Regions from separate parts of the Streptomyces sp. NPDC004609 genome, predicted to be linked through region 3. Evidence: riboswitches for the same ligand, from Rfam matches in the RefSeq annotation. Region 3 holds a riboswitch; each other region holds the start of a gene.
The links. A riboswitch is a leader RNA that binds a small molecule or an ion and turns the genes downstream of it on or off. The one in region 3 is predicted to bind cyclic di-AMP.
Positions count from the first base shown of each region.

Region 1: it holds a riboswitch for cyclic di-AMP, as region 3 does, so the genes downstream of both, ACFYT4_RS21045 (LysM peptidoglycan-binding domain-containing M23 family metallopeptidase) here and ACFYT4_RS23100 (M23 family metallopeptidase) in region 3, are expected to answer to the same signal.
Region 2: it holds a riboswitch for cyclic di-AMP, as region 3 does, so the genes downstream of both, ACFYT4_RS33615 (M23 family metallopeptidase) here and ACFYT4_RS23100 (M23 family metallopeptidase) in region 3, are expected to answer to the same signal.
Region 4: it holds a riboswitch for cyclic di-AMP, as region 3 does, so the genes downstream of both, ACFYT4_RS13050 (C40 family peptidase) here and ACFYT4_RS23100 (M23 family metallopeptidase) in region 3, are expected to answer to the same signal.

Region 1 covers NZ_JBIALS010000020.1:145,148-152,801, reverse strand. Annotated here, with positions in the region: gene dxs (1-deoxy-D-xylulose-5-phosphate synthase) at 1-10, shown strand, start outside; gene ACFYT4_RS21065 (aspartate aminotransferase family protein) at 14-1,438, shown strand; gene ACFYT4_RS21060 (helix-turn-helix domain-containing protein) at 1,525-2,145, shown strand; gene ACFYT4_RS21055 (DUF6126 family protein) at 2,297-2,479, shown strand; gene ACFYT4_RS21050 (tyrosine-protein phosphatase) at 2,495-3,307, opposite strand; cyclic di-AMP (ydaO/yuaA leader) riboswitch at 4,382-4,536, shown strand; gene ACFYT4_RS21045 (LysM peptidoglycan-binding domain-containing M23 family metallopeptidase) at 4,541-5,524, shown strand; gene ACFYT4_RS21040 (SGNH/GDSL hydrolase family protein) at 5,688-6,521, shown strand; gene ACFYT4_RS21035 (STM4011 family radical SAM protein) at 6,817-7,654, opposite strand, start outside.
Region 2 covers NZ_JBIALS010000054.1:9,487-17,140, forward strand. Annotated here, with positions in the region: gene ACFYT4_RS33585 (hypothetical protein) at 1-152, shown strand, start outside; gene ACFYT4_RS33590 (YciI family protein) at 349-765, shown strand; gene ACFYT4_RS33595 (RNA polymerase sigma factor) at 922-2,154, shown strand; gene ACFYT4_RS33600 (MerR family transcriptional regulator) at 2,279-3,034, shown strand; tRNA gene ACFYT4_RS33605 (tRNA-Met) at 3,131-3,204, shown strand; gene ACFYT4_RS33610 (PP2C family protein-serine/threonine phosphatase) at 3,590-4,750, shown strand; cyclic di-AMP (ydaO/yuaA leader) riboswitch at 5,024-5,170, shown strand; gene ACFYT4_RS33615 (M23 family metallopeptidase) at 5,182-6,225, shown strand; gene ACFYT4_RS33620 (PrsW family intramembrane metalloprotease) at 6,627-7,654, opposite strand, start outside.
Region 3 covers NZ_JBIALS010000024.1:24,005-31,658, reverse strand. Annotated here, with positions in the region: gene ACFYT4_RS23115 (DNA topoisomerase (ATP-hydrolyzing) subunit A) at 59-2,536, opposite strand; gene ACFYT4_RS23110 (M16 family metallopeptidase) at 2,778-4,136, shown strand; gene ACFYT4_RS23105 (M16 family metallopeptidase) at 4,133-5,530, shown strand; cyclic di-AMP (ydaO/yuaA leader) riboswitch at 5,759-5,957, shown strand; gene ACFYT4_RS23100 (M23 family metallopeptidase) at 5,970-6,746, shown strand; gene ACFYT4_RS23095 (HPr family phosphocarrier protein) at 7,101-7,382, opposite strand; gene ACFYT4_RS23090 (GNAT family N-acetyltransferase) at 7,596-7,654, shown strand, end outside.
Region 4 covers NZ_JBIALS010000010.1:105,682-113,335, forward strand. Annotated here, with positions in the region: gene ACFYT4_RS13020 (adenosylmethionine--8-amino-7-oxononanoate transaminase) at 1-419, opposite strand, end outside; gene bioB (biotin synthase BioB) at 412-1,554, opposite strand; gene ACFYT4_RS13030 (8-amino-7-oxononanoate synthase) at 1,724-2,896, shown strand; gene ACFYT4_RS13035 (DUF397 domain-containing protein) at 2,889-3,161, opposite strand; gene ACFYT4_RS13040 (helix-turn-helix domain-containing protein) at 3,216-4,073, opposite strand; gene ACFYT4_RS13045 (ATP-binding protein) at 4,353-4,784, shown strand; gene ACFYT4_RS13050 (C40 family peptidase) at 5,041-5,517, opposite strand; cyclic di-AMP (ydaO/yuaA leader) riboswitch at 5,521-5,716, opposite strand; gene ACFYT4_RS13055 (hypothetical protein) at 6,027-6,335, opposite strand; gene ACFYT4_RS13060 (ATP-dependent Clp protease proteolytic subunit) at 6,343-6,981, opposite strand; gene ACFYT4_RS13065 (PASTA domain-containing protein) at 7,256-7,654, shown strand, end outside.

The DNA.
Region 1 (7,654 bases), on a different contig from region 3:
GGAGAACTGAGGAATGACCGAGCCGCCCCCGGACCCGTCGGGGAACCAGGAACCGCAGAAGGGCTTCGATCTGGCGGGACTGCTCGCCGCGCGCGGGGCCGAGCGCTATGAGCTGCACGCCCGGTATCTGAACCACCAGCTGCCGCGCATGCTGCACACGATCGGCTTCGACAAGGTCTACGAGCGGGCCGAGGGCGCCTACTTCTGGGACGCGGACGGCAACGATCATCTCGACATGCTCGCGGGCTTCGGGGTGATGGGCCTGGGCCGGCACCACCCCGTCGTACGCAAGGCGCTGCACGATGTCCTCGACGCCTCACTCGCCGACCTCACCCGCTTCGACTGCCAGCCCCTGCCGGGGCTGCTCGCGGAGAAGCTGCTCGCGTACAGCCCGCACCTCGACCGGGTGTTCTTCGGCAACAGCGGTACGGAAGCCGTCGAGACCGCGCTGAAGTTCGCCCGGTACGCCACCGGCAGGCCGAGGGTCCTCTACTGCGACCACGCCTTCCACGGCCTGACCACCGGATCGCTCTCCGTCAACGGCGAGCAGGGCTTCCGGGACGGGTTCGCCCCGCTGCTGCCCGACACCGCCATCGCCCTCGGCGATCTCGCGGCCCTGGAGCGGGAGCTGGGGCGCGGTGATGTGGCGGCCCTGGTGGTGGAGCCGATCCAGGGCAAGGGCGTCCACGAGTCCCCACCCGGCTTTCTGCGCGCCGCCCAGGAACTGCTGCACCGCCACAAGGCCCTGCTGATCGCCGACGAGGTGCAGACCGGCCTCGGCAGGACCGGTGACTTCTACGCGTACCAGCACGAGGACGGCGTGGAACCCGACCTGGTCTGTGTGGCGAAGGCACTGTCGGGCGGCTATGTGCCCGTGGGGGCGACCCTCGGCAGGGACTGGATCTTCAAGAAGGTCTACTCGTCCATGGACCGGGTCCTCGTCCACTCGGCGAGCTTCGGCTCCAACGCCCAGGCGATGGCCGCCGGGCTCGCGGTGCTCTCCGTGATCGAGGACGAACAGATCGTCGCCGGCGCCCGGGCGACGGGCGAGCTGCTGCGCGCCCGGCTGGCCGCACTCGTCGACCGCTACGAGTTCCTCCGCGAGGTACGGGGGCGCGGCCTGATGATCGGCATCGAGTTCGGGCGGCCCGAATCGCTCCGGCTGCGGAGCCGGTGGGCCATGCTCCAGGCCGCCCGGAAGGGACTCTTCGCGCAGATGGTCGTGGTGCCGCTGCTGGAGAAGCACCGGATCCTCACCCAGGTCTCCGGCGACCATCTGGAAGTGATCAAGCTGATTCCGCCGCTGACGATCGGTGAGCGCGAGGTGGACCGGTTCGTCTCCGCCTTCACCGCGGTCATGGACGACGCCCACGCCGGTGGCGGACTGATGTGGGACTTCGGCAGGACGCTGGTCAAACAGGCCGTCGCTCACCGCTGAGGGACCGCTGGACGGATTGCGTCCGCAAAAATTGCCTCTGGGGTAAGAAATTTGCCTCAGGGGCATTTTCCTGGCGCAATGGTCTTATGCAGAGTCCTCCCGGGGGCCACCCCCCGGACCCCCGTTCTCCTGCCGGAGAAGCGCCCGTGGAGCTGCCCGACGTGGCGCCCCGGCTGCGCGATCTGCGCCGCCGCCGCGGCCTCACGCTGGAAGCCGCCGCACTGCGCGCCGGTCTTTCACCCGCGCATCTCTCCCGGCTGGAGACCGGACGCCGGCAGCCGTCGCTGCCGATGCTGCTCAGTCTCGCCAGGATCTACGGTACGACAGTCGCCGAGCTGCTGGGCGAGCTGGCACCCGAGCACGACCCCGTGATCCGGGCCGGCAGCCGTGAGCCCTCCGAGGCGGACGGCTGGACCTACCACCAGGTCGGCGGCCCCGGCCGGGCCATGCAGGCGCTCCGGCTGATCGTCCCGTACGGCGCCCAGGGCGATCTCGTCCGGGTCCACCCCGGTGAGGAATGGCTCCACGTCCTCGACGGAAGGATCCGGCTCAGCCTGGGGGAGGCCGTGCACGAGCTCGGTCCCGGGGACAGCGCGCACTACGACTCGCTCACCCCGCACCGCATCGCGGCGGCCACGCGCGACGGCGCCGAGATGCTGTTCGTCCACACCCTGATCCAGAGCCCCGACATCCATCCGCACTTCTGACCCCGGCCCCGTCCCCATGTCCGGCCCCGCCCGCGCCGCCGGGGGAACCGTGTCCGCCGCACGGTTCCCCCGGCCGGCCGGGGGAGGTCCGGGCGCGGGCCGTCCGCCGTATCCCACAGCCGCAGACCGACGAAGGAAAGAGAGGCCGACGATGTCGGAGACACCCGCCGTATCCGAAGGATCCGCCCTGCCCGAGCAGCAGGGACAGACAGCCGCCGGGAAGGAGAACGGAAGGTTCCCCCGGGGAATCTGGGTCCGTCTCTTCGCCTATCTGATCGCGGGCCACGTGTTCGCCGGATTCCTCTACCTGCTGTTCGAGGTCGGCTCCAAGTAGCGGTCCCCCCCCGCCTCACCCCTCGTCGAGGAGGCGCGCCCGCAGCCGCTCGCGCGTCTCGGGGCCCACCCGCAGCCCGTCGGTGAGATACCGCTCGGTGGTGCCCCAGGTCGCCTCGATCGCGTCGAAGGCGGAGTGCAGATACTCCCGGCGCGCGTCGAAGAGAGGGCTCAGCAGCTCCATCACCTCGGGCGACATCCCGGCCGGGGAGTTGTCCTCGCGCCGGACGAGATAGCGGCGGTGAGGATCGTTGGACTTCAGATAGTCCGCCTCGATCGCCTCCCGCTCCACGCCGACCGCGAGCAGCGAGACGGCGATGGACAGCCCCGCGCGGTCCTTGCCCGCGGCGCAGTGCATCAGCGCCGGCACACTGTCCTCGGCCAGCGCGTGCAGAATCCGGCTGTGCTCGCCGGTGCGCTGCGTGATGATCACGCGGTACGACGCGGACATCCGGTCGGCCGCCTTCCCGTCCGCCAGGATCGACCGCAGCTGGCCGAGATCGCCCCTGCGGACCATCTTCCAGAACTCCGCGCCGTCGGCCGGATCGCTGAGCGGCAGATTCAGATTCCGTACACCCGGCAGTGCCACGTCCGGGCCCTCCAGCCGCATGTCGGCGGCATTGCGGAAGTCGAAGATCGTGTGCAGACCCAGCCCGGCGAGGAAGGACGCGTCGCTCTCCGTCGCGTGGGCGAGATGACCGCTGCGGAAGAGCCGTCCGTGCCGCACCGTCCTGCCGTCCACGGTCGGCAGCCCGCCCACATCGCGGAAATTGCGTACTCCGGTCAGTTCCGGCTCGGTCGGCGGGACCAGCGGCAGCTGCTGCGTCACGAAGGCTCCTGAGGGTCACTGCCGTCGGCGCCGCTCGCCGACTGTGGCGTGTTCTCGACGATACGACATCGATTCCTCGGGAAATCACCTTGTCCTTTCCCGGTGAGGCCGTCGCCGGGTGGCTCGCCTTCTGATGATTTATGTGTGATTTTGCTCTATTTTGTTGGCTGCCGTGCCCATGGGGAGCTGTATGAGGTCGGGGTGACGGGGTGGGCGGGCCTGCCGGAGGTGATGGGGAGGTGGTCACGGGCCCGTCCGAGCCGGCACTCCGGCGGGTGTCGCGGTGGCCGCCGGATGACCGTGCCGTCGTCGGCCGGTCAGAGGGCGGGTCGCGGCGGGGTCCGGGGCGTGTGGGTCCGGAGTGGCGGTGGACGCCCTCTCCCGAGCCCGGAGGTCTTCCCGGAATGCCCGTGGCCGGCTCATGTCCGAAGTGCCCGTACCGCCATGGGAGTTCGGATCACAGGCCGGACCGGGAGCTCCGGAAGCGGGTGAAAGGCCCCCCCGATCGGCTTCTCCGCCGGATGCGACATTGCCTTCATGTGCTTTTACGTATACGCCGGATGGCTCGGTGCCGGAAGCGTTCGCGGCGATCGCATGCGACGCCTCGACCGGAACCCGGGTCGCGACCGTCGGCGCGGTCGGAACTTCTGCGGGCGCGTTCCCCGGGCAGGGGTGGGTCATATTGTCTCGGTGAACGGCAAATGACTCGACGTCGACGATATCGCCCGAAAAGTGATGGGAAGTTGAACTGCCCGGTGCGGTATGCGTGACCTATAGGGCCTTCTGGTCTTTCTGTCCTAATTGAACCCTTAGGTATAACGTGCCCTGTCTCTAGGGGAGATGGTTCCCGCTCGTGAGCAGGATCATATTCGTGACGGTGTGTGGCCGTGCCGGAAAGAGGAATTCGGCCGCCCACCGGGAGTTGGCGGAGCCGGGTCGACGGAGGGTGACCGGGTATTCGTCGCCGGAAAGATCCGGGTCACCGATCGGGAAAAGGTCGGCTTGTTCCCCTCGGCGCGACCGGTCTACGGTCACGGCAGTTCGGACGGAACGCCTAGTCCTGCCGCCGTCCGGAATTCCCACCCACCCACGCGTGGCAGGAGCGGGGGACCCAGGTAGTACGCCGATTCCGGAGTTCCGGACGGCTTGGGGTGAAGTCGCGCTGCCGCGCGGCCGGGCATCTCCAGCCCTAACCCGACAGCTCACCTCGCAGGCGCCGGAGAGGAATGCGTCATGCCCAAAAAGGGTAAGCACCGCCGTATTACGTCCAGCCCCCTCACCCGTGGCTTCGTCGCCGCGGGTACGGGTGGCGCGGCCATCGCCCTTCCGCTGATGGGCGCGAGCGGCGCCCACGCGGCGGAGCAGTCGGCTCCCGTCACGGCCGCCTCGGCGGCCGTCCCCGCCCAGGCGGCCGCCGTCCCGGCGGCCCAGCAGCCCGCCGCCCCGGTGACCTACCGCGTCGTGGCGGGCGACTATCTGTCCAAGATCGCCGCGGACCACCACCTCAGCGGCGGCTGGCAGAAGCTCTACGCCGACAACCGCGAAGCCGTCGGCGACAACCCCTCGCTGATCCACCCCGGCCTGGAGCTGACGCTCGGCGCCAAGGCCAAGGCCAAGGGCGACGCCCCGGCCAAGGCCGAGACCCGCTCGGAGCCCCGCGCCTCGCGGGACGACGCCCGTGAGAGCGCCCCCGCCCCGGCCGCGCGGACGGAGGCCGCCCCCGACACCTCCGCGTCGGCGGGCTCGGTCGAGGCCACCGGCGACGACGCCGCGCAGAGTGCCCCCGAGCAGAGCGCTCCGCAGGCCGGCGGCGGCTACACCGCCCCGGTCGCGTCCGCCAACATCAGCACCCCGTACCGCGCTTCGGGCTCCATGTGGTCCAGCGGCTACCACACCGGTGTCGACTTCACGGCCTCCACCGGCACCAGCATCCGGTCCGTCGGCCCCGGCACCGTCGTCTCCGCCGGCTGGAGCGGCTCGTACGGCAACGAGGTCGTCATCAAGCACACCGACGGCACCTACTCCCAGTACGCCCACCTCTCCTCGCTCTCCGTCTCCTCGGGCCAGAGCGTGAGCGGCGGACAGCAGATCGGGCTCGCCGGCTCCACCGGCAACTCCACCGGTCCGCACCTGCACTTCGAGGTGCGCACCGGCCCCGGCTACGGCTCGGACATCGACCCGGTGGCGTATCTGCGCCAGCACGGTGTCTCTCTCTGACGCAACGCACAACGGCCCGTATCCCCTCGTACCGCCCCGCGGCGGCACGGGGGGATACGTCGTATTCCCGGTCCGGCGAACGGTTTCGGTGGGATGGATCACCACCCGTCAACCCTTCCCTACGGTCGCGTAAGTCACATCCGGAAGGGGAGGATGGGCCCTTGTGGGAGACGATTCGAGAAGAGAGAAAGAGAACAGGAACGGATACGGGTCGTACGCGGCGATCGGTGACAGCTTCACCGAGGGCGTGGGGGACCCCGGACCCGACGGGACCTACATCGGGTGGGCGGACCGGCTCGCGGTGCTGCTGGGCGAGCGCATGCCGGAACCCACCTTCCGCTACGCCAATCTCGCGGTACGCGGCCGGCTCCTCGACCAGATCGTCGACGAACAGGTGCCGAGGGCGAAAGAGCTCGCCCCGGATCTGGTGTCGTTCTGCGCCGGGGGCAATGACATCATCCGGCCCGGCACCGACCCCGACGATGTTGCCGAGCGCTTCGAACGTGCGGTCGCCGATCTCACCCGGGCCGTCGGCACGGTCATGGTGACCACCGGGTTCGACACCCGTGGAGTGCCCGTGCTGCGCCGGCTGCGCGGCAAGGTCGCGACGTACACCGCACATGTACGGGCCATCGCCGACCGTTACGACTGTCCGGTGCTCGACCTCTGGTCGCTCAAGTCGGTGCAGGACAGGCGTGCCTGGGATCCCGACCGGCTGCATCTGTCCCCCGAGGGACACTCCCGGGTCGCCCTGCGCGCCGCCCAGGTGCTGGGACTCGACGTGCCGTCCGACCCCGACGAGGAGTGGCCTCCGGTTCCCGTCAGGGGCGCGCTGGAGGTCCGGCGCGACGACCTCCAGTGGGCGCGGGAGTATCTGGCCCCGTGGATCGGGCGCCGCCTGCGCGGCGAGAGCTCGGGCGACCATGTCGCGGCCAAACGCCCCCACCTGCTGCCCCTGCGCGGGAGCGCGGAACCGACGGGGTGCCGGGGACGCTGAGGGCTGTCCCGCAACGGGCGGGGGCGGGGTCCGCTCACTCGTGAGCGGCTCGGGACGGCCTCCGCACCGGGAAGCCGCCCGCGCGGGGCGACCGTCAGGAACGGCGGGACCGCGTGCGCCGTGCGGCGCGACCTCGCGCGGGCCGTCGCGGTCCGGCACGACGGCGCCACCGGACACGTTTCCCCCGGTTGTCGACCGCCCGTGATCACGGGGCCGCGCCGGGCCGATCTGTACGGGGCACCCGTGTCAACGCCGACACGGCGGTGTACGGGTGCGGCCGGCGGTGTGCCTCCGGTCAGGACGGTGGCCGGGGGAGGGCCCGAGCCGTCGCGGGCCGGGTGGAGCCTGACGGCACAGTCCGAGGGCGGGTGGCGGGAACGCGTTCCAGGACGCCGCCCGCGAACACGTCGTACAGCGGAAGCGATTCCAGGTGCACATAGCCGATGTGGCAGTCGCAGACGGCGAGCGGGCAGGCGCGCGGGCGGAGTGCGGTCCGATACGAGCCGTCGTACAGGTTTCCCAGTTCGGCGGGGACGAAGTGGCAGCGGCGCACGGTCCCGTCGCCGTCCACCGACACGACCGACTCGCCCGTCCGGCAGGGGAGCCCGGTCGAGCGGTGCGGATGGCGGCTGTACGGGAAAAGGGGATCGAGCCCGGTCCACTCGGCGGCTTCCGCGTCCGTGTAGTGATGGCCCTCCGCCGCGTTCACCCAGAGGTAGACATGAGGAGGAAGGGCGGCGCGGAGCCGGCGGGCGTGCTCCAGATGCCCGGGCAGGCCGACCACTCCGACGCTGAAGCGGATTCCGAGCCGGGTCAGCTCGCGGCACTTGCCGAGGAACCTCTCGTAGGGAGTCTGCCCGGGGTGGTAGGTGCACCAGAGCGCGAGCGTCGCGGGATCGGCGTCCGCGAGCCAGTCCGTGCGGCAGCTCAGATTGGTCTGGATCGCCACCCGCCGCACCTGCGGCAGCCGGGACATTTCGACCAGGGTGCGGCGGTACCAGGAGCGGACCAGGCCCTCGCCCCAGGGGGTGAACAGCACCGAGAGCCGGTCGTCGGTCCCCGCCGACACCCATGCGGCGAACCGCTCCAGGGCCGCCCGGTCCGCGCGCAGCTGTGCGGGGGAGTCGCGCCGC
Region 2 (7,654 bases), on a different contig from region 3:
CGGCCCCCGACCAGACGGCCGCCGAGGCGACCTCCCTCGGCCAGCTGAACAAGCTCAAGGAACTCAACCAGCTCAACCAGCTCATGGAGGTGCCCAACCGGCTCGCTCCGCTGACCGACCCCGTCACCCAGCTCGCGGGCGGGATCCAGTAGCCGTCACCGCCTCTTCCCGCCCCTCAGCCCCTGCCCGACGAAGGGCTTCGCGGACCGCCGGAGACCCTCGCGGGCAGTCCGCCGAAAAAAGTCGCGGAAATTCTCGCGGTGCCTGTCGAGAACCCGGCCACGGCTCCGACGTTCCCTGTGAGAGTTGCCCGGGAGAGGGCAACGCCGCCACCGAGGGAGCGAAGTCATGAAGTATCTGGTGATGGTCCAGGGCAGCCAGGCGAGTTACGCGGCCATGGCGGGCAAGGCGTCCGAGGGCAACCCCGCGTGGAGCGAGAAGGAGCTCCAGGCGATGTTCGAGTTCATGGGGGCCGTCAACAACGACCTCGCCGAGTCCGGCGAACTGCTCGACGGCAACGGACTCTCCGACCCCGCCGAGACCCGCTTCGTCCTGGCGGGCAAGGACGGGCGGCCGGTCATCACGGACGGCCCCTACAGCGAGACCAAGGAAGTGGTCGCCGGCTACTGGCTGCTTGAGTGCGAGAGCCTCGACCGCGTCACGGAGATCGCCTCGCGGGTCGCCGCCTGTCCGGTTCCCAAGGGCTCCGTCCCCACCCCGGTCGTCATCCGTACCATCCCGGAAGTCCATCCTCTTGAGGACTGACCGAGCCGCTTGCGGACCATACGGACGGGCCGGACCGTTCGGACCTCGTACGGACTGAGCGGACCGCCCGAGACGGGCCGAAACCGGCTGAAACCGGGTGCACTGATCGCAGTCGGTGAGGTGTGCGTGTCACCCGGGTGTGATATCTACACCTGAATGAGCCGTACGACCACGATCGAGGACCTGCTGCGCCACAACGCGCCGCAGGTCCTCGGTGCGCTGGTGCGGCGGTACGGGCACTTCGACCTCGCCGAGGACTCCGTACAGGAGGCACTGCTGGCCGCCGCCGAACAGTGGCCCGGCAGGGGAATCCCCGACAATCCGCGCGGCTGGCTGATCAGGGTCGCCTCGCGCAGGCTGACGGATCTGCTGCGCAGCGAGGAGGCGCGGCGGCGGCGCGAGGAGACCGCCGCGAGCCTCACCCCGCGTGACGCGTTCACCGCGCCGCCGCCCGGTGAGGGCCGCGCACCCGCCGAGGACGACACCCTCACGCTTCTCTTTCTCTGCTGTCATCCCGATCTCAGCCCCGCCGCGCAGATCGCTCTGACACTGCGCGTGGTCGGCGGGCTGACCACCGCCGAGATCGCCCGGGCGCACCTGGTGCCGGAGGCGACGATGGCCCAGCGGATCAGCCGGGCGAAGCAGAAGGTCAGGGGGGTGCCGTTTCTGCCGCCCCGGCCCGAGGACCGGGACCAGCGGCTCGCCGCCGTGCTCCAGATCCTCTATCTGATCTTCAACGAGGGCTATACGGTCACATCGGGCGCCGCGCTGCACCGCTCCGACCTGGCCCGGGAGGCGATCCGGCTGACCCGTGCCGTGCGGGAGCTGCTGCCGCGCGAGGGTTCGGTCACCGGGCTGCTGGCGCTGATGCTGCTCACGGAGGCGCGCGGTGCCGCCCGCTCCGGGCCGGACGGCGAGCTGATGCCGCTCGACGAACAGGACCGCGCCCTCTGGGACCGCAAGGCCATCGAGGAGGGCATCGCCCTGGTCGAGGAGGCTCTCGGGGCGGGACCGGCCGGGCCGTATCAGCTCCAGGCGGCGATCGCGGCCCTCCACGACGAGGCGGAGCGCCCCGACGACACCGACTGGCCGCAGATCCTCGCGCTGTACGACCTGCTCGTACGCGTGGCTCCGGAACCGATGGCCGAGCTGGGGCGGGCCGTGGCCGTCGCGATGGTGCGCGGGCCCGAGGCCGGGCTCGCCGAGGTCGCCGAACTGGAGGACCGGCTCGCGGGCCACCACCGGCTCGACGCGGTCCGCGCGCATCTGCTGGAGCGGTCCGGCGACACGGAGGGCGCACGCGACGCCTACCGCCTCGCCGCGGAGCGCACACTCAGCCTGCCGGAGGAACGCTATCTGCTGGCACGCGCGGCCCGTCTGGAGCCCTGACCTGCGGGCGGGCCCGTGAACCGGGCCCGGAGACCGGTTCGCTGCCCTGCCCGGACCGTTCCCTTCCACCCGTTCGCGTGCGCCACTTGACCTTGACGCGACGTCAAGATCTACCGTTCAGGGCATGGAGTGGTCGATCCAGGAAATTGCCCGCCGCGCCGGCACGACGAGCCGGACCCTGCGGCACTACGACGACATCGGGCTGCTGGAACCCAGCCGTGTCGGCGGCAACGGCTATCGCTACTACGGCCCGGACGCGCTCGTGCGCCTTCAGCGGATTCTGCTGCTGCGCGAGCTGGGTCTCGGACTGTCCGCGATCGCCGAGGTGCTCGAAGGACAGCAGGACACGTCCGCCGCGCTCCGGGCCCATCTGCGGCTCCTGGAGCAGGAGCGCGAGCGCATCGGGCGGCAGATCGCCTCGGTGCGGACCACTCTCCACAAGACCGGGAAGGGAGAGGAACTCATGGCCGAGGAAGTGTTCGACGGCTTCGACCACTCGCGGTACGAGCGGGAGGTGACCGAGAGCTGGGGCCGGGAGGCGTACGAGCGGGGAGACCGCTGGTGGCGTTCGCTCGACGAGCACCAGAAGCGGGACCACCGGGAGGCGCACGAGGCGATCGCGAAGGACTACGCCCTGGCCCTGAAGGACGGCAGGTCCGCCGACAGCGACGAGGCGCAGGCGATCACCGGCCGGATGTACGAGTGGCAGGCGTCGACGGGCGGCATCGGCTCGCTGACCAAGGGGCATTTCATCGGGCTCGGTGAGATGTACGTCGCCGACGAGCGTTTCGGCGTCCATTACGAGAAGTACGGGGAGGGGACGGCCGCGTTCGTCCGGGACGCGATGGCGGTGTACGGGGAGCGCCACCTCAGCGACTGATCACCGGTTTTCCGGGCCGAACTCCGGCTTTCAGGGGCCACCGCGTCGAAATGGGAGTGGATCTTGCTCCGGATGGCGTAGGGTGGTGTTCACCGACGCGGGGTGGAGCAGCTCGGTAGCTCGCTGGGCTCATAACCCAGAGGTCGCAGGTTCAAATCCTGTCCCCGCTACTGAACGCCGATGGCCCGGCACTCGTCAGAGTGCCGGGCCATCGGCGTGTCCCGGGACCCGTCGGTGTGCGACCGCGGTCGACGTGCCTCCCGGCATCCGGCACGTATCCCGCGGCGGGCAGACCGACGCCCGCCCCCGGCGCGTGACCGGTGTCCGCGCTCCGGCCCGTGCCCCCGCACCACCGGGCCCTCGATGTGTGACACGCGCGGCAGGGGCCGAGGGTGCGTCCGGCGGGGGTGTCCGGCCGGGCCCCGCGGACGCCCGGCAGCCACCCGTACCCCATTCGGCCGATGGCGGCTCGCTCCCCGGCCGGGTTCGGGCGAGCCTGGAGGGGGCGCGGTACCGGGCCGCTGCCGCGCGGGCGGACCGGGGAGGAGTGCACCCTTGGCGGACGTGGAGCAGCGCAATGGATACGGTGCCCGCCGCTTCCTCCGCATGCTGCCGGTGCTGATGATCGTGGGCGGGGTGACGTACGACCTCCTGACCCCGGCGTACTACACGGGTGTGCCGCTGTTCGCCGCCGCCCCGCTGGTCGCGGCCCCCTTTTTCTCCTGGATCAACACGCTGCTGACCGGGATCACGGCGTCCCTCGCGGAGCTGTCGCTGCATCTGTACGACAACACACTCACGCAGTCCGCCGGATACACCGAACTGACCACCGTGGTCACCGTCTCGCTGCTCGCCTTACTCATCAACCGGGTCGTGCGCCGCAGCGGGCGGCGGCTCGCCTCGGCGCGGGTCATCGCCGAGGCAGCCCAGCGCGCCGTGCTGCCCACGCCCGCCGAGATGATCGGCGGGCTCCATATCGCCGCGCGGTACGAGGCGGCGCTCGCCGACGCCTTCATCGGCGGTGACCTCTACGCCGTACAGGACACCCCGTACGGAGTGCGGCTGGTGGTGGGGGACGTACGGGGGAAGGGGCTGGGGGCCGTCGAGACGGTGGCTGTGATCATCGGCGCGTTCAGGGAGGCGGCCGAGCAGGAGAGTTCGCTGGAGGGTGTCGCGGAGCGACTGGAACGAGCGCTCGTCCGTGAGGCCAAGCGGCGGGGCAGCCTGGACACCTTCGAGGGGTTCGCCACGGCCGTACTCGCGGAGTTTCCGCGGGGGCGGGGGGCCGTACGCCTGGTCAACCGCGGTCATCCCGAGCCGCTGATGCTGCGCGGCGACGGCCGGCTGGACGCGCTCGCGCCGCGTGAGTACGCGCTGCCGCTCGGCATGGGCGAACTGGGGGAGTGGCCGGACCGGGCTGAGGAGTATCCCCTTCCGGTGGGGTCCACGCTGCTGATCTACACGGACGGGCTCTCCGAGGCCCGGGACGCGGCAGGGGACTTCTACGACCCCGCTGTCCGGCTCACCGGCCGGATCTTTCCCGGTCCGGGGGAGCTGCTGGACGCCCTGGTCGACGACGTACGCCGGCATACGGGCGGCGGCGCCACGGACGACATGGCACTGTTGGCGGTCACCCGGGCGGGTGAACGTCGGCCGACACGCCGGAGAACGATGTCGGTTGTCCCACAGCCGGGAGCGCCGGACGGTCCGCCGTGATGAGAGGCGGGCAACACCTTCATGAGACTGCTCTCATCCCGGCCCCCGCACGGTGGGTAGTGAAGTACGGCCGCCCCTTCGGAATGTGACGAACCCTCAGCGGTGTGATGTCGGCCGAGCGGCCATCGAGTCGCCCGACTCCGGTCGCTTGTGTCCTGGTTGGTCCGGCGCGCGGTCCCGAACGATCAACCGGAACAGCTTGGAATCCGGTCCCCGTGTCTATTAACGTTCGATAACGCAACGCGGTTGTCCCAGCCGTCGTCAGGGCGGCACCGCGTGCGTGCGCCGAATCCCGCAAGGGAACCGGGGAACCACCTTTTGGGGTGAATCGGGCGCCTTCGCACCCTGCGGAGGAACTCGTAGGAGACCTTCCTGCTCCGAACCCGTCAGCTAACCCGGTAGGCGAGAAGGAAGGAAAGGAGTACGCCTCAGTGGCGTCCAACAGTCCTGCCCCGGAGGCACCTGCCAGGTCCGGCGTCTTCAGCCCAGAAGGGGCCGAACGGTCCTTCGGAGAGTGGAACCCCACCGAGGACACCGTCCGTCCGGTGCGCGGCCGGCACCGTGTGATGAAGCAGCGGGGCGGACTCGCCCGCAGTTCCACGGTGCTCGGCGTCGGTGTGATCGCGGCGGTCGGCGCGGGCGGTATCGCCACCGCGCAGAACAAGCCCGCGGTCGCCATCACCCTCCCCGACGGCATCGCGGAGAACCTTCCCGACGGCCTGAAGCCGTCCGAGGACTCCGGCGACGGCGGCACCGCGCTCGCCGCGATGGGCACCATCGGCGGCAGCGAGGCCGAGACGGCCGACGGTGCCGAAACCGGCGACCGGGCCCAGGGCGCCGGTGAGGCCCTGCGCTCCCGCATCCTTCAGCAGGCCGAGCAGCAGCAGTCCCAGGCGGACGCCGAGAAGAGGGCCGCCGCGGAGAAGGCAGCGGCCGAGAAGGCCGCCGCCGAGGCGAAGAAGGCCGAGGCGGAGGCCAGAGCGAAGGCGAAGGCCGCGAAGAAGAGGGCCGAGGCGGAAGCGAAGGCCAAGGCGGAGGCCAAGGCCGAGGCCGCACGCCGCGCCAAGCTCGCGAAGAGCTTCTCGCTGCCCACCTCCTCGTACACGATCACCTCCACCTTCGGCCAGTCGGGCTCGCTCTGGTCCTCGGGCCAGCACACCGGCCTCGACTTCGCCGCCCCGTCGGGCACCCCCGTCAAAGCCGTGACCGGAGGCACCGTCAAGGCTGCGGGCTGGGCGGGCTCGTACGGCTACCGCATCGTGCTGGAGCTGAACGACGGTACGGAGGTGCTGTACGCGCACCTGTCGTCGATCAACGCGAGCGCGGGCCAGAAGGTCGGCGGGGGAGAAACGATTGGCCGCGTCGGAGCGACCGGCAATGTGACCGGCGCCCATCTGCACCTTGAGGTCAAGACCCCCGGCGGAAGCACGATCGACCCGGCGTCCTGGCTGCGGAGCAAGGGCCTCGCCATCTGATCCTGCGAGGGATTCCCTTCCTCCGGTTCCGGGGGCGGGTTCCGACCGGGCGGGCCCTTACCACCCCGCCTCCGTCCTCGGGTCCGTGTGCGTGTGCCGTGCTCGTGGCTCGTGTCCGTGCAGGGGGCGGGCCTGCTGTCCGGGACGGGCGGGCCCGCGCCTCGGCGACCCCGTACCGCCGGACCGGCCGAGCTGTACGGGACTGCCCGGACCATCCGGACCGCGGAGCCGGTCGGGACCACGCGGACGGTCCGCATCGCGGAGAGGCCCGGATCGCGGAGAGGTCCGGATCACCGAACTCCGGCAGCCCTGGCGCCCACCCCCCGGTGTCAGGGCTGCCGGTCCGTACGCGCGCCTCCGCCCCTCGGCCCCTCCGGTACGAGCCGTGGGGGCGCCCGTACTCAGGCGCGGTAGGGGTTGTACCCCTCGTAGTCGCGGTGCGGGGGCGGCACCCGGACCCGTCCGGTCGCGCGGGCCGCGTAGGTCAGCGCCGGGCCCGCCCAGTCCTTGCGCTGCCACATGTGGTGCAGCAGTTCCTGCTCCCGCTCGGTGAAGTCCGGGTCCGCGGCACCCCGCTCGGCCCGGTGGCGCAGGAACGCCAGCGAGGTCGCGAACCGCTGGTACTCCGACACCGCGTGCGCGGCGGCCGGTCCGTGCGTACGCCGGGCCACCTCACGCGCGGTCTTGCGGGCCTTCATCGACGACAGGGCCGGCGGCTCGGTGGGGGAGAGCCAGCCGGCGGCCGCGTAGGCGGGCAGCTGGGCCGAGATCGTGCGCAGTTCGCGCTGCCGGGACCAGATCGTCAGCCAGGTGAGCAGTCCGAAGACGGGGACCATGAACACCCCGTACACCACATAGAAGCCCCAGGGGCCGAGCAGCGAAGCCGAGCCGTTCCACAGCGCGTGCATGCCGATCGCCAGGGCGAGCCCGGCGAGCGGCAGCGCGATTCGCCGGACTCTCGCCCGCCGCGCCGCCATGGCGGCGAATCCGAAGCCCAGACCGGTCAGCACCGTGAACAGCGGATGCGCGAACGGGGACATGACGATCCGTACGAAGAAGGTCGCCGCGGTCACCGAGGCGAAGCCCGACGAGCCCGCGTCCTGGTCCTCGTCGAACGCGGTGCCCAGATAGAGGATGTTCTCGGTGAAGGCGAAGCCGGTCGCGGTGAAACCGGCGACCACGACACCGTCGACGAGGCCGGTGAAGTCCCGTCTTCGGAAGACGAAGATCAGCAGGATCGCCGCGGCCTTCGCGCTCTCCTCCACCACGGGGGCTATCACCGTCGCGCCGAGGGCGTCCGCGCTCGTGGGGTCGGCGGTGGCGGTGGCTATCCAGCGGGTCGCGAAGGTGTTCGCGATGATCGCGACGAGCGCCGCGGCGAACGCGCCCCAGGCGAACGCGAAGACCAGATTGCGCCAGGGCCCCGGCT
Region 3 (7,654 bases):
GCCCCGGACCGTACGACTCCTGCCGCCCACGGGGCTGCGGCGGACCGGCGGACCCCGGCTACTGCGGCGGGCCCGCCAGCACCGCGACCGCCGAGGTCAGCGGGGTGCCCGAACCGTCGCGGCGCGGGTCCGGGTCCGGCAGCTGTGCCGCGGACCCGTTCTTCTGGGAGGCATGGGCCGGGGTCGCTCCCGCCCAGGCCAGGACCAGCGCATCCTCGCCCTTGAGGAAGCGCTGACAGCGCACACCGCCCGTCGCCCGCCCCTTGCGGGGGTACTGGTCGAAGGGAGTGAGCTTCGCCGAGGTGATCGCGTCGTCCAGCGTGCCCGAGGCGCTCGCGGCCGTGAACACCACCGCCTCCGCCGCCGGATCGACCGCGGTGAAGGAGATCACCCGGGCGCCCTCAGCCAGCTTGATCCCCGCCATACCGCCCGCCGCCCGGCCCTGCGGCCGGACCTGGGACGCCTGATAGCGCAGCAACTGGGCGTCGGAGGTGATGAAGACCAGGTCCTCCTCGCCCGTACGCAGCTCGACTCCGCCGACGACCCGGTCACCCTCCTTGAGGCTGATGACCTCCAGCTCGTCCTTGTTCGCCGGATAGTCCGGGACCACCCGCTTGACGACACCCTGGAGCGTCCCCAGCGCCAGACCGGGCGACGACTCCTCCAGCGTCGTGAGACACACCACCGTCTCGCCCGTCTCCAAGGACAGGAACTCCGCCAGCGGCGCACCGCCCGAGAGGTTCGGCGCGGTCGCGGTCAGCGGCAGCTGCGGAAGGTCGATCACCGGCAGTCGCAGCACCCGCCCGGCCGAGGTCACCGCCCCCACATCGCCGCGCGCGGTCGCCAGGACGGCCGAGACGATCAGATCGTGCTTGGTGCGTCTGCCCCCGCTCTGCGGCAGGGGCTCGCCCGTCGCCGTCCGCGCCAGCAGACCCGTGGAGGACAGGAGCACCCGGCACGGATCGTCCGCGACCTCCAGCGCAACGGCCGCGACCGGCGCGGCTCCCGACTCCAGCAGTACGGTCCGCCGCTCGGTGGAGAACTTCTTCGCCACCGCCGCCAGCTCGCCCGAGACCAGCTTCCGCAGCTCGGCGTCCGACTCCAGGATCCGGGTCAGCTCCGCGATCTCCGCGGTCAGCCGGTCCCGCTCGCTCTCCAGCTCGATGCGGTCGAACTTGGTCAGCCGGCGCAGCGGGGTGTCCAGGATGTACTGCGTCTGGATGTCGGACAGCGAGAAGCGCTCGATCAGGCGCTCCTTCGCCTGCGCGGAGTTCTCGCTGGACCTGATCAGCCGGATGACCTCGTCGATGTCGACCAGCGCGACGAGCAGGCCCTCCACCAGGTGCAGCCGGTCGCGCTTCTTGCCGCGCCGGAACTCACTGCGCCGGCGCACCACCTCGAAGCGGTGGTCGAGATAGACCTCCAGCAGCTCCTTCAGCCCCAGGGTGAGCGGCTGGCCGTCCACCAGCGCCACATTGTTGATACCGAAGGACTCCTCCATCGGCGTCAGCTTGTAGAGCTGCTCCAGGACGGCCTCGGGGACGAAGCCGTTCTTGACCTCGATGACCAGGCGCAGGCCGTGGGCCCGGTCGGTGAGGTCCTTGACGTCCGCGATTCCCTGGAGCCTCTTCGAGCCGACAAGATCCTTGATCTTGGCGATCACCTTCTCCGGGCCGACCGTGAAGGGCAGTTCGGTCACGACCAGGCCCTTGCGGCGCGGGGTGACGTCCTCCACCGTCGCCGTCGCACGGATCTTGAAGGTGCCCCGGCCCGTCTCGTACGCGTCCTTGATCCCCGCCAGACCCACGATCCGGCCGCCGGTCGGCAGATCAGGACCCGGCACAAAGCGCATCAGGGTGTCCAGATCGGCACCCGGGTGCCTGATCAGATGGCGGGCGGCGGCGATGACCTCGCCCAGATTGTGCGGCGGCATGTTCGTCGCCATGCCGACGGCGATCCCGGACGAGCCGTTGACCAGCAGATTCGGGTAGGCGGCGGGCAGGGCGACGGGCTCCTGCTCCTGCCCGTCGTAATTCGGTGCAAAGTCGACCGTGTCCTCGTCGATCGACTCCGTCATCAGCGAGGTCGCGTCGGCCATCCGGCACTCGGTGTACCGCATGGCGGCGGGCGGGTCGTCATTGCCCAGCGAGCCGAAGTTCCCGTGGCCGTCGATCAGCGGGACCCGCATCGAGAACGGCTGGGCCATGCGCACCAGCGCGTCGTAGATCGACTGGTCGCCGTGCGGGTGCAGCTTGCCCATGACGTCACCGACGACACGCGCGCACTTCACATAGCCGCGCTCGGGGCGCAGCCCCATCTCGTTCATCTGGTACACGATCCGGCGCTGCACCGGCTTCATGCCGTCGCGGGCGTCCGGGAGGGCACGCGAGTAGATCACCGAGTAGGCGTATTCGAGGAAGGAGCCCTGCATCTCGTCGACGACGTCGATGTCGAGGATCCGCTCCTCGAAATCTCCCCCTGACCCTCGGTCGGGGCGACCCCCAGGCGGCGGGGTTTTCGTGCTGCGGCGGGCCATCGCGGCTGCTGCTCCTCACGTACCGGATCGGGAACTGACGCCGACCATTGTGGCCCGTCCCACTGACAACACGGACCGCGACCCGTGAACACGTCTTCCGCCACCCCGAAAGCGCCGACCGCGCTCCCGGAACTTCGCCTGCCGCGAAACGGGAACTTCGCCACCTGTCAGCGCGCTTGCATACAGTGGCAGTGCTGGGAAAACAACCGACAGCATCGCGATCGAAGGGACGTACATGCCCATGGGTCACACGGCCACAGCGCAGGCCGGTTCGGGCGGCCTGACAGCGACGGAGCACCGCCTGGCCAACGGCTTGCGCGTGGTGCTCTCCGAGGACCACCTGACCCCGGTCGCCGCGGTCTGCCTCTGGTACGACGTGGGCTCACGTCATGAGGTCAAGGGCCGTACAGGACTCGCCCACCTCTTCGAGCACCTGATGTTCCAGGGCTCGAAGCAGGTCAAGGGCAACGGTCACTTCGAGCTGGTGCAGGGCGCCGGCGGTTCGCTGAACGGCACCACCAGTTTCGAGCGCACCAATTACTTCGAGACGATGCCGGCGCACGAGCTGGAGCTGGCGCTCTGGCTGGAGGCCGACCGCATGGGCTCCCTCCTCGCCGCCCTCGACGAGGAGTCGATGGAGAACCAGCGCGACGTCGTCAAGAACGAGCGCCGCCAGCGGTACGACAACGTTCCGTACGGCACGGCCTTCGAGAAGCTCACCGCGCTCGCCTACCCGGAGGGCCACCCCTACCACCACACGCCCATCGGCTCCATGGCCGACCTGGACGCGGCGACCCTGGAGGACGCCCGCGCCTTCTTCCGTACCTACTACGCGCCGAACAACGCCGTGCTGTCGGTCGTCGGCGACATCGACCCGGAGCGGACGCTCGCCTGGGTCGAGAAGTACTTCGGCTCCATTCCCTCCCACGACGGCAAGCAGCCCCCGCGCGACGGCTCCCTCCCCGAGAACATCGGCAGGGAGCTGCGCGAGGTCGTCGAGGAGCAGGTCCCGGCGCGTGCGCTGATGGCCGCCTACCGCCTGCCGCACGACGGCACACGCGAGTGCGACGCCGTCGACCTGGCGCTGACCGTGCTCGGCGGCGGGGAGTCCTCCCGGCTGCACAACCGTCTGGTACGCCGTGACCAGACGGCTGTCGCCGCCGGATTCGGGCTGCTGCGGCTGGCCGGCGCGCCGTCGCTCGGCTGGCTGGACGTGAAGACGTCCGGCGGCGTCGAGGTCCCGCAGATCGAGGCCGCCGTCGACGAGGAGCTGGCCCGGTTCGCCGAGGAGGGGCCGACTCCCGAGGAGATGGAGCGGGCCCAGGCCCAGTTGGAGCGGGAGTGGCTGGACCGGCTCGGCACCGTCGCCGGCCGCGCCGACGAACTGTGCCGGTACGCGGTGCTGTTCGGCGATCCGCAGCTCGCGCTGACCGCGGTGGGGCGCGTGCTCGCCGTCACCGCCGACGAGGTGCGGGCGGTCGCCCGGGCCAGGCTGCGCCCCGACAACAGGGCGGTGCTGGTGTACGAACCGCTGGCCGGCCCGGCCGAGCAGACCGACCAGGACGACGCGAGTGACGCAGAAGAGGGGGCGGACCGGTGACCGACGCCGCTGAGCCGTTGACCACGATGGACTTCCACCCCCGGCCCACGGCGGGCGAGCCCACGCCCTGGGCGTTTCCCGCCCCCGAGCGCGGCACGCTGGACAACGGCCTGACCGTGCTGCGCTGTCACCGCCCCGGCCAGCAGGTCGTCGCGGTCGAGATCTCCCTCGACGCCCCGCTGGGCGCCGAGCCCGAGGGTCTGGACGGCGTCGCCACGATCATGGCGCGCGCCCTGTCCGAGGGCACCGACAAGCGCTCCGCCGAGGAGTTCGCCGCCGAGCTGGAGCGCTGCGGCGCCACGCTCGATGCCCACGCGGACCACCCCGGCGTGCGGGTCTCCCTGGAGGTTCCCGTCTCCCGGCTGCCCAAGGCGCTCGGGCTGCTCTCGGAGGCCCTGCGCGCGCCCGCCTTCGCCGACACCGAGATCGAGCGGCTCGTCCGCAACCGGCTGGACGAGATCCCGCACGAGACGGCCAACCCGGGCCGCCGCGCGGCCAAGGAGCTGTACCGCCAGCTGTTCCCGTCCTCGCTGCGGATGTCCCGTCCCCGCCAGGGGACGGAGGAGACCGTGGCCCGGATCGACTCCGCGGCCGTGCGGGCCTTCTTCGAGGCGCATGTACGGCCGTCCACCGCCACCGCGGTCGTCGTCGGCGATCTCACCGGGGTCGATCTCGACGCCGTGCTCGCCGAGACCCTCGGCGACTGGACCGGTGACACCGCCGAGCGCCGTCCGGCGCCGGAGATCACCGCGGACGACACCGGGCGGGTGGTCATCGTGGACCGGCCGGGAGCGGTGCAGACCCAGCTGCTGATCGGCCGGATCGGCCCCGACCGCCACGACCGCGTCTGGCCCGCCCAGGTGCTCGGCACGTACTGCCTGGGCGGCACCCTCACCTCCCGGCTGGACCGGGTGCTGCGCGAGGAGAAGGGCTACACCTACGGCGTACGGGCCTTCGGCCAGGTCCTGTGCTCCGCCCCCGACGGGTCGGGAGCCGCGATGCTCGGCATCAGCGGCTCGGTGGACACACCGAACACCGGTCCGGCGCTGAAGGACCTCTGGCAGGTGCTGCGGACGCTCGCGTCCGAGGGGCTGACCGATGCCGAGCGCGACGTCGCCGTGCAGAACCTGGTGGGTGTCGCCCCGCTGCGGTACGAGATGGCGGCGTCCGTCGCCGGCACCCTCGCCGACCAGGTGGAACAGCACCTCCCGGACGACTTCCAGGCGCAGTTGTACGTACGCCTCGCCGAGACCGGCACCGTGGAGGCGACGGCCGCGGCGGTCAGCGCGTTCCCGGAGGACCGGCTCGTCACCGTGCTCGTCGGTGACGCCTCGGAGATCGCCGAGCCGGTGAAGGAGCTCGGCATCGGCGAAGTGACGGTCGTCACGGGCTGATTGGGTCCGTCCGCGCCCCGCGGGTGGAGCGGAGCCCCGGTGTCCGGGTGACACCGGGGCTCTCCTGTTGGCTCGTTCTCAGACCCGCTATATGTCCAGATTGGACGGAAGTTGGGTGACACGTCCTGTGGCGTAAGCAACAAAATCGGCCGTCTGTTTGGTGATCGAGAGCTCTCCGGCCTAGCGTCGACCCGGCTGTTCGTCGGGAGTACGCCGCACCCGCGGCACGGACAGTCATCGCCGAATCCCCGTCAGGCGCGAGCCGGGGGAGCCGGGGACCCTCCCTCCTGCCGCGGTCCACGCGCCCGGAGGGGCAAGATCCCCACAGGGGTGAATCGGACCCCTTCGCATCCCGCGGAGGAGCCCGTAGGAGACCTTCCTGCTCCGAACCCGTCAGCTAACCCGGTAGGCGAGAGGGAAGGAAAGGACAAGCCCCTACATGGCGTTCACCCGCCCCGCCGGGAAACACCGCGCCCCGAGCCGGATGTCGCGCAAGAGCGCGAGCATCGCCGGAGCCGCGACCCTCGCCACCACCGGTGTCATCGGAACCATCGCCGCCCCGGCGTTCGCCGCCGACTCGGACTCCGACGCCAAGCCCGCGGAGCCCGGCCTCAGCGCCGAGGACACCGGGGTCATCGAGGCCCTGGGTTCCGAGAGGATGGCCGACACGGTCGCCGATCAGGCCGTCGTCCAGCGGAAGGAGGCCGACGAGGCCGCCGCTAGGGCACAGGCCGCCGCCGAGGCCCGTGCGAAGGCCGCCCGTGAGGCCGAGGAGCGCGCCGCCCGCGAGGCCGAGCGCAAGCTCCTCAACACCTACCGGCTGCCCGTCGCCGGTTCGCATGTCTCCACCGCGTACCAGGCCAACAGCTCGCTGTGGTCCTCCGGCACGCACACGGGCGTCGACTTCCGCGCCCCCGCCGGCACCTCGGTGGTGTCCGTGGGAGCCGGAACGGTCGTCGAGGCGGGCTGGGGCGGTGCGTACGGCTACAACGTCGTGATCAAGATGCGCGACGGCTCGTACACCCAGTACGGCCATCTGTCCTCCATCAGCGTCTCGGTCGGCCAGGAGGTCATGCCGGGGCAGCGGATCGGGCTCGCGGGCTCGACCGGCAACTCCACCGGACCGCACCTCCACTTCGAGGTCCGCACCGACGCCGAGTACGGGTCGGACATCAGCCCGATCGCGTATCTGCGCTCGCACGGCGTGAAGGTCTGACACGGGCGACCACCGCCCGCGCGGCGATCACCGCTTCCGAAGGCCCCGGCGTTCCGACGCCGGGGCCTTCGGCGTGGGCCGTGCCGGGTGCCGACTCCCTTTCACCGGAAGTGACCTCTCCCCGGAAACGCGTCACCCGTGGGAGCGGGGATTTCCCCTGATACGGCGACAGGCGCCGGTCCCGTGATGCGGGACGGCGCCTGTATGCCGTGCGGTGAAGGCCGAGAACGGCGGAGCGGGCCGCCGGGGCCGTACGACCGTTCCGGATATCCGGTGCTCCCGGTTTGCCGTTCTTCCGGGTGTTCCGTGAAGCGGCGGTGCGGCGCGGGGCGCCGTCCGAGGGGTGCCGTGCCCTCAGACCGTCTCCGGGAGCTCTTCCAGTCCCTCGGCCACCAGCTTGGCCAGCCGGTCCAGGGCGACATCCGAGCCGTCCGCGTCGGAGGCGAGCACGATCTCCTCGCCGCCCTGCGCGCCCAGGCCGAGGACCGCGAGCATCGAGGCGGCGTTCACCGGAGTGCCGTCCGACTTGGCGATCGTCACCGGAACGCCGGACGACGTGGCGGCACGGACGAAGATGGAGGCGGGGCGGGCGTGAAGGCCCTCGGCCCAGCCGACGTTGACGCGGCGCTCAGCCATGGTGTTGCCCTTCAAGTCATCATTGGTTGTCTAGACCAGTCTCTCACGACGGGCCGCGGAGCCCGTACCGGCCGGTTTCCCGAGGTGGGACCCGTCGGAGCTCCCAGATTGCCGTGCCCGGGGACCGGCCGCGACCTGTGACCTTCCCGCAGCGCCCAGTGACCATCCCGGAGAGCCCTCCGCGAGGGCGGACGGCGCCGTACGCTTTCTGCCATGCCGACGGAGTCCGACCACGCCTACCCCGACCACTGGGAAGCGGACGTGGTGCTGCG
Region 4 (7,654 bases), on a different contig from region 3:
CGGCCGACGGAGCGCCAGTACTGGAGGCACATCTTGACGGCCACCTCGACGGAGACCGAACCGGAGTCGCTGAGGAAGACGTGCCGCAAGGGCCCGGGGGTGATCTCGACCAGCCGGGTCGCCAGCCGGACGGCGGGCTCATGGGTGAGCCCGCCGAACATCACATGGCTCATCCGGTCCAGCTGGCCGCGCGCCGCCTCGTTGAGGACGGGGTGGTTGTAGCCGTGGATCGCGGACCACCACGACGACATGCCGTCGATCAGCTCGCGCCGGCCGTGGACGGGTCCGGCCAGCCGCAGCCGTACCCCGGACGCGGACTCCACGACCAGCGGATCGGCGCGGCCGGGCATCGGCCCGTACGGATGCCAGACATGCGCCCGGTCCAGCGCCACCAGCTCCGGAACGGACAGCTCAGGCATTGGGCGCCACATCCGTGCCCGCGCCCCGGCGGCGTACCGTCACCAGGTCCGTACGGGCCCCGGCCGGTGCCTCGGCGGGAGCGCTCGGCGGCCCGTCGGCGCAGACCGCGCCCCCGCCGCAGCCGCCGGCCGCCCGGTGCTCCGGCAGCGTCGTCGTACCCGCGCCCTCCACCTCGAAGCCCGCGTCCGCGATCATGTCCAGATCCGCCCGGCCCGCCTGGCCCTCGCTCGTCAGATAGTCCCCGAGGAAGATGGAGTTGACGAGATGCAGCGCGAGCGGCTGCAGCGAGCGCAGATGGACCTCGCGCCCGCCCGCGAGCCGTACCTCCACGTCCGGGCAGACGAACCGCACCATCGCGAGAATCCGCAGACAGCGCTGGGGGGTGAGGTTCCACTCCTTGGCCAGCGGCGTCCCCTCGAAGGGGATCAGGAAGTTCACCGGAACCGAGTCGGGGTCCAGCTCGCGCAGCGAGAAGACCACATCGACCAGGTCCTCGTCCTTCTCGCCCATGCCCGCGATCAGTCCGGAGCACGCCGACAGGCCCGCCGCCTGCGCCCGGTGCACCGTGTCCACCCGATCGGCGTAGGTGTGGGTGGTGGTGATGTCCCCGTACGTCCCCTCGGACGTATTGAGGTTGTGGTTGTACGCGTCCGCGCCCGCGTCCCGCAGCCGCTCCGCCTGCCCCTGGGAGAGCAGCCCGAGACAGGCGCACACCTCGACGCCCTCGTTCTGCTCCTTGATCGCCTCGATCGTCCGGGAGACCCGGTCGACGTCCCGGTCCGTGGGTCCGCGGCCGCTCGCCACCAGACAGACGCGCTTGGCACCGCCCGCGACCCCCGCGGCCGCCGCCCGCGACGCGTCGTCGGGCTTCAGCCAGGTGTACTTGAGGATCTCCGCCGTGGACCCGAGCCGCTGGGAGCAGTACGAGCAGTCCTCCGGGCACAGGCCCGACTTCAGATTGACGAGATAGTTGAGTTTCACCCGGCGGCCGAACCACTCACGGCGCACCCTGCCGGCCGCGGCCACCACGTCGAGCAGTTCGTCGTCGGAGCTCGCCAGGACGGCGAGCGCCTCTTCGCGGGTCGGCAGCTCGCGCCGCAGCCCCTTCTCCACCAGCGTGTTCAGAAGGTCCATGGCGCCGATCCTGGCGTACGGCACTCCCCCCGGGAAAGTCGGAACCTCACAAGAGAGCCTCTCCGAAGTGTGTGTATGACCACATCCATTCCCGGTCCGCCCCCGGTTAGTGTCTGTGGGCTGCCTACAAAAGGCCCCGACGAACGGGGCGCACGAGGACCGGACCACCATGACCCAGGATCCCTTCGGCTGGCTCCATGAGGAGTCCGGCCGCCGTGAGCGCGCCGGTCTGGTGCGTACGCTCCGGCCGCGCCCCGCCGAGCCGGAACTGCTGGACCTCGCGGGCAACGACTACCTCGGCCTGTGCCACCACCCGGAGATCACCGCGGCCGCCGCGGAGGCCGCCCGGCGCTGGGGCGCCGGCGCCACCGGCTCCCGGCTGGTCACGGGCAGCACGGAGCTCCACGCCGACCTGGAACGCGAACTCGCCGCCTTCAGCGGCTTCGAGGCCGCTCTCGTCCTCTCCTCCGGCTACGCGGCCAATCTCGCCGTGATGACCGCGCTGTCCGCCCGCGGCTCGCTCATCGTCTCGGACGCGGCCAACCACGCCTCGATCGTCGACGGCTGCCGGCTCTCCCGCGCCGAGACCGTGATCGCCGCGCACGCCGACACCGACGCCGTGCGCACGACCCTCGCCGCGCACCCCGGACGGCGGGCGCTGGCCGTCACCGACGCGGTGTTCTCGGTCGACGGCGACGCCGCGCCGCTGCCCCGCCTGGCGGACATCTGCCGGGAGGCGGGGGCCGCGCTGGTCGTGGACGACGCGCACGGCTTCGGTGTGCTCGGCGACGGCGGACGCGGCGCCGTGCACGCCGCCGGGCTCGCGGGCGACCCCGGGGTCGTCGCGATGCTCACCCTCTCCAAGTCCCTGGGCAGCCAGGGCGGCGCGGTCCTCGGACCGGCCCGGGTCATCGACCATCTGGTCAACACCGCCCGGACCTTCATCTTCGACACGGGTCTCGCCCCGGCCGCCGCGGGCGCCGCTCTCGCCGCGCTGCGGCTGCTGGGCCGGGAACCCGGACGGGCGGCCCGCGTGCGCACGGTCGCCGCGACCCTGCACGCCCTGCTCACGTCGGGGGGCCTGACAGCCGTACGCCCGGACGCCGCCGTGGTCTCGGTCCGGGCGCCGTCGCCCGAGGCCGCCGTGCGCTGGGCGGCCGACTGCCGGTCGGAGGGACTGGCAGTCGGCTGCTTCCGTCCGCCGTCGGTCCCGGACGGCGTCTCACGGCTCCGGCTGACGGCACGTGCCGATGTGACCGACCGTCAGGCCCGCTGGGCGGTCGCGACCGTGGTGCGGACGGCCCCGCCCGGGGCCTTCACCGAGGCCGCGCCGGTCAGCTGACGCTCCGCGCCCCGACCGTGGTCACGAAGCGGTCCCAGGCCCGCGGCGAGATGCGCAGCGGCCGGCGGGACACGTCCTTGGAGTCCCGTACGGCCAGGGTGTCGTCGGGCAGCCTGGCCGCCTCGACGCAGTTGTTCATGCCCGTGCTGCGGCTGCTGCGCCGCCACCTTAAGGCGCTGTCGTGGTTCCCGGGGGCGCCGTGCGGGAGCGGTGCGGACGCCGGGCCGAGAGGTGCGGGAGAGACGGTCGCGGAGTCGGCGGACACGGTGTCGGCGGATGCGGGGTCGATGTGCACGAGGCGATCGGACATGGGGCCTCCCTATGCGTCATCCATGAGCGTGGCGATGAGATCCAAGGAATCCACCGCGGACAGGGCACGCGCCTGCATGGTCGTGAAGGCGGCGCTGTACACCTCAAGGTCTTCTGCCCGCTCCAGATGGAGGCTACTCGTCAAGTGGTCAAGAACGACCACATCCAGATCAGAAGTGTTCGGAAAGGAGAAGATAACGAAAGAGTTGGCGAGTCCGACATAAGCGCCGACGGAGAACGGCAGCACCTGGAGCCGTACGTGCGGAAGCCGGGCCGAGCGGACCAGCTCCCTCAGCTGCTCCCGCATCACCCGCGGCCCCCCGACCTGCCGCCGCAGCGCGGCCTCGTCGAGGACGACCCGCAGCTTCAGCGGCTCCCGCGCGCGCAGCACCGCCTGCCGGGTGATCCGGACCTCCGCCAGCGATTCGACGGTCGCATCGGGCAACTCCTCCAGCGTCGCCCGGGTCACCGCCCGCGCGTACGCCGGGGTCTGGAGCAGCCCCGGCACCACCGAGGTCTCCAGCGTGCGCACCGAGCACGCCTGCGCCTCCAGGGAGATGAAGTCGCGGTACTCGGGCGGCAGCAGTCCCCGGTACGCGTGCCACCAGGGAGTGCCGTTGCCCCCGGCCGCGCCCGCCAGGGTCTCCAGCAGCGTCCGCAGGTGAGGGTCGTCCACCTCGTACACATCGAGAAGCAGCCGGACGTCCGCGGCCTTGACACCGCTGGCCCCGGTCTCGATCCGGCTCACCTTCGACTGGTGCCAGCCGGCCAGCGCTCCGGCGCAGCGGCTGGTGAGGCCCGCCGCATGGCGCAGCTTGCGGAGTTCTTCGCCCAGTTTGCGGCGGCGCACCGCGGGGCCGTGCTGCATCGGGGATTCCTTCCGCTCGGTTGATCCACGGTCCGGCACCGGCCTTCCGGCCGGTCGCGGCGGACCGTCGGACAGAGTTGTGAGTGTGGGTCCAAACGCGGTTTCGCGCGGCAGAGTTCACCGCTTCGAGCGACAGATATATGCATATCTTGGTGGATCGCCACTCGCGGCGGCGCGATGAGTGGCAGTCTGGCGCGAAGCGCAATCCGTGGCCGCCCAGCGCACTCCATCCGCTACGAAGTCGGAGCACGGCCGCGGTGGGAAAGGGACAGCGTCGCCATGGCAGATCTACAGGAAGCATCCATCACTCTGCCGAGCGATCCCGCTTCGGTGCCGGTGGCACGGAGGTACGTCACCGATGTCGTTTCCGAGTGGGGTCTGCCCGCCGACAGCGAGACCGTCGACACGGTCCGGCTGATCGTCTCGGAGCTCACCACCAATGCGGTCCAGCACACCTTCGGCCAGTCGCCCACCTTCACGGTGGATCTGACGCTGGAGCGGGACGAGGAACTGCGCATCGGGGTGACGGACAGTCACCCGCGCTGGCCCCAGCGGCTGCCGGCGGCGGTACGGCAGGACAACGGGCGGGGGATGGTCATCATCCGCAGCCTCACCGCGCAGTCGGGCGGGCGGCTCTCGGTCACCCCCACCGCCGAGGGCGGCAAGACCGTGTGGATCGCCCTGCCGTGGACCGCGGCGGTACGGAACTGATCACCGTCCCATCCGGCCGCGGCGGTTCGGAGGCCGGCTGACGGCGTTCGCCCCGCGGGTGGGGCCGGGCGCCGGGGCCCGGGCGGGGCGCGCAGGCTCTCCGCAGGTCCCCGGGAGGCCGTCGGCCCCGGGGCGGAGGGGAGCCGAGCAGGTGCTCGTACGTCCCCGGGAGCCCCCGGAATTCGGCGCGTTCACGCCGGTACGCCGGCCACCGGGGAACTCCCGGCGACCGGCGTACGGCTCTGACGGCAGGCGGTCAGCGCACCCGTCCGTACCAGACGCTCTTGCTCCAGATCTTGTCCAGCTTCACCCACGACCCCGTCTTGGGGGAGTGCCAGATCTTTCCCTTTCCGGCGTAGATGCCCACGTGGTAGACCCTCTTGCCCGAGTGGAAGAAGACCAGGTCCCCCACCTGCCGGCTGGACGCCGAGACCTTGCGGGTCGAGTTGTACTGCTGCTGGGCGGTCCGCGGCAGCTTCTTGCCCGCCTTCTTGTACGAGTAGAGCGTGAGCCCCGAGCAGTCGAAGCGTGAGGGGCCCGTGGCGCCGTACTTGTACGGGGCCCCCTTCTTCGAGGCCGCGATCTGAAGCGCCTTCCCCGCGTGTGCCGTGGCCGCTTGTGCCTCGGACGTGCCGCCCGGCACGAGCAGGGAGCCGCCGAGCGCGGCGAGGGTCAGGGCCGATACGGCGCCCGCCCGGCTGATCAGAAACGGGACGTTCATCTGCGCACTCATGCGCAACCCTTCGTCAGCCGCCTGTGAAGGATGACCTGTCGGGTTCGGGCGGACGAAGGTGCCCGGCCGCTGGCGCGGCTTCACCCCGAGGAACAGATCCGGACGGATCCGGCTGTCCCGTAATACTCGGGTCCTCCACTCCTGCCGAAGCACTCCTGTCGACCAGTCATCCGGAACAGCGGCAGGACTCGGCGTCCGTCCGGACCGCCCCGCCGAGGTGACGGGGGCTTGTCGTCCCAGGGATCTTGACCTACGGGCAGGTGGATTTCCGAGCCAAAACGGCGATATGTGAGTTTCAACACGAATGGGCTGTTCGGGTGGACGTGCCGTCTACAGGCATCGGAACTCGACGGCCGAAGAGGCCCGTACCAGCAAAGGAATAAGGCGTTCCGTTTGCTTGCCGGTGGGGATGCGCAACTCGACCGTAGTCGCTAGCCGGGAAGCGACTACATCAATTGGGGGACCTCTACTGGTACTCCACTGGCGGTTGACGGCTGTCCGTGAGTTCTTCAGCGATCGGGATCCGGTGGAAGAGCGGTCCGGAATGCCCTCTTTTCGCCGTCGAGAACCCTCAACGCCTCGACGAGCGTCGCCGCGTGGACGTCGCTCTCGCCCCGCGCGTGCATCAGCGCCAGCGCGTCCCGCAGTGCGACCGCACGGCCGACGAGTGCCTGCGCGGCGCGGAGCGCGCCATAGGTGTGGGTGGATCGGGCCGGATTGATCCGGCCCACCATGTCGACGACTTCGAGATAGCTGTCGACGAACTCGCTCTCGGCGCGGGTCAACGCGGGGAGCGGCGGCAGTTCCGGGAGCAGCACGACGCCCTCACCCCGCGGCGCGGGCGGCGAGCGAGGACTTGCGGGTGGCGATGACGTGGTCCACCAGTCCGTACTCCTTGGCGGCCTCGGCGTCCAAGAACGTGTCCCGCTCCAGGTCGGCCGCGATCCGCTCCACCGTCCGGCCGGTGTGGTGCGCGAGAAGCCCGGTGAGCAGGGTGCGCAGCCGCAGCAGTTCCCGGGCCGCGATGTCCAGATCCGACGGCATGGCCCGCATCGGCTCGTCGAGCGAGGGCTGCCGGACGACGATCCGCGCCCCGGGCAGCGCCAACCGCTTTCCGGGTGTGCCCGCGGCGAGCAGCAGCGCCGCCGTGGACGCGGCCTGGCCGATGCAGGTCGTCTCCACATCGCAGGTGACCACCTGCATGGTGTCGTAGATCGCGGACATGGCGCTGAGCGAGCCGCCGGGGGAGTTGATGTACAGCGAGATGTCCCGGTCCGGCGCCGCGTGTTCGAGATGGAGGAACTGCGCGATCACATCGTTGGCGGCGGTGTCGTCGACTTCGGTTCCGAGGAAGACGATCCGCTCGTCGAGCAGCTTCGCGTACGGATCGAGGGTGCGGGTCCCCTGGGCGGTGCGCTCCGTGAACTGGGGCAGGACGTAGCGGGTGACGCGGCGGCTGTTCATGGCATACCTCTCCTCGATGCGCCGCCGGTGGCGGCGCTTCCGTAAAAATGTACAGGACGTACAGATCTTTGAGGGAGGGATGTCTTGTGCGTCCAGGGAGAAATGCATGGTCAGGGCACGTTCTGCTGTGAGTGGAGGCGACTGGTGCCGAAGGAGCAACACGGCTTCTCCATCGATTGATCACAACTGCGTCACTACTGGAAAGTACGTGGCGCTCACGGTGATTCGGCACTACTACGGTCAAGCCTTCGGCAATCATCCTTTGGGGGGATCCATGAGCTGGGGTCAGCAACCGCACCAGCAACCGACGACGCAGTGGGGCGGGCAGCCCGCGGGAGGGCCACCGCCGGGAAAGGGGCCGGGGTGGGCGCGGAAGCGCATCGTCATCCCCGCGGGCGCCTTCCTCTTCCTCATCGGCACCGGCATCGGTGCGGCCGGGGACGGCGGCACCGAAACGGCGAGCGACAGCAAGGCCGCGCCGACCGTCACCGCCACGGTCACGGCGCCTGCCGTCGCCGGGGCGAAGGCGGCACCGGCGCCCACGGTCACCAGGACCGTCACGGCGAAGCCCGCCGGGGACGCGGGGGAGAAGCCCGCCAGGAAGCCCGTGCCCAACTTCATCGGCATGGGCCTGCAGGCGGCCCAGGACTCGGCACAGGCCACCGGCTTCTAC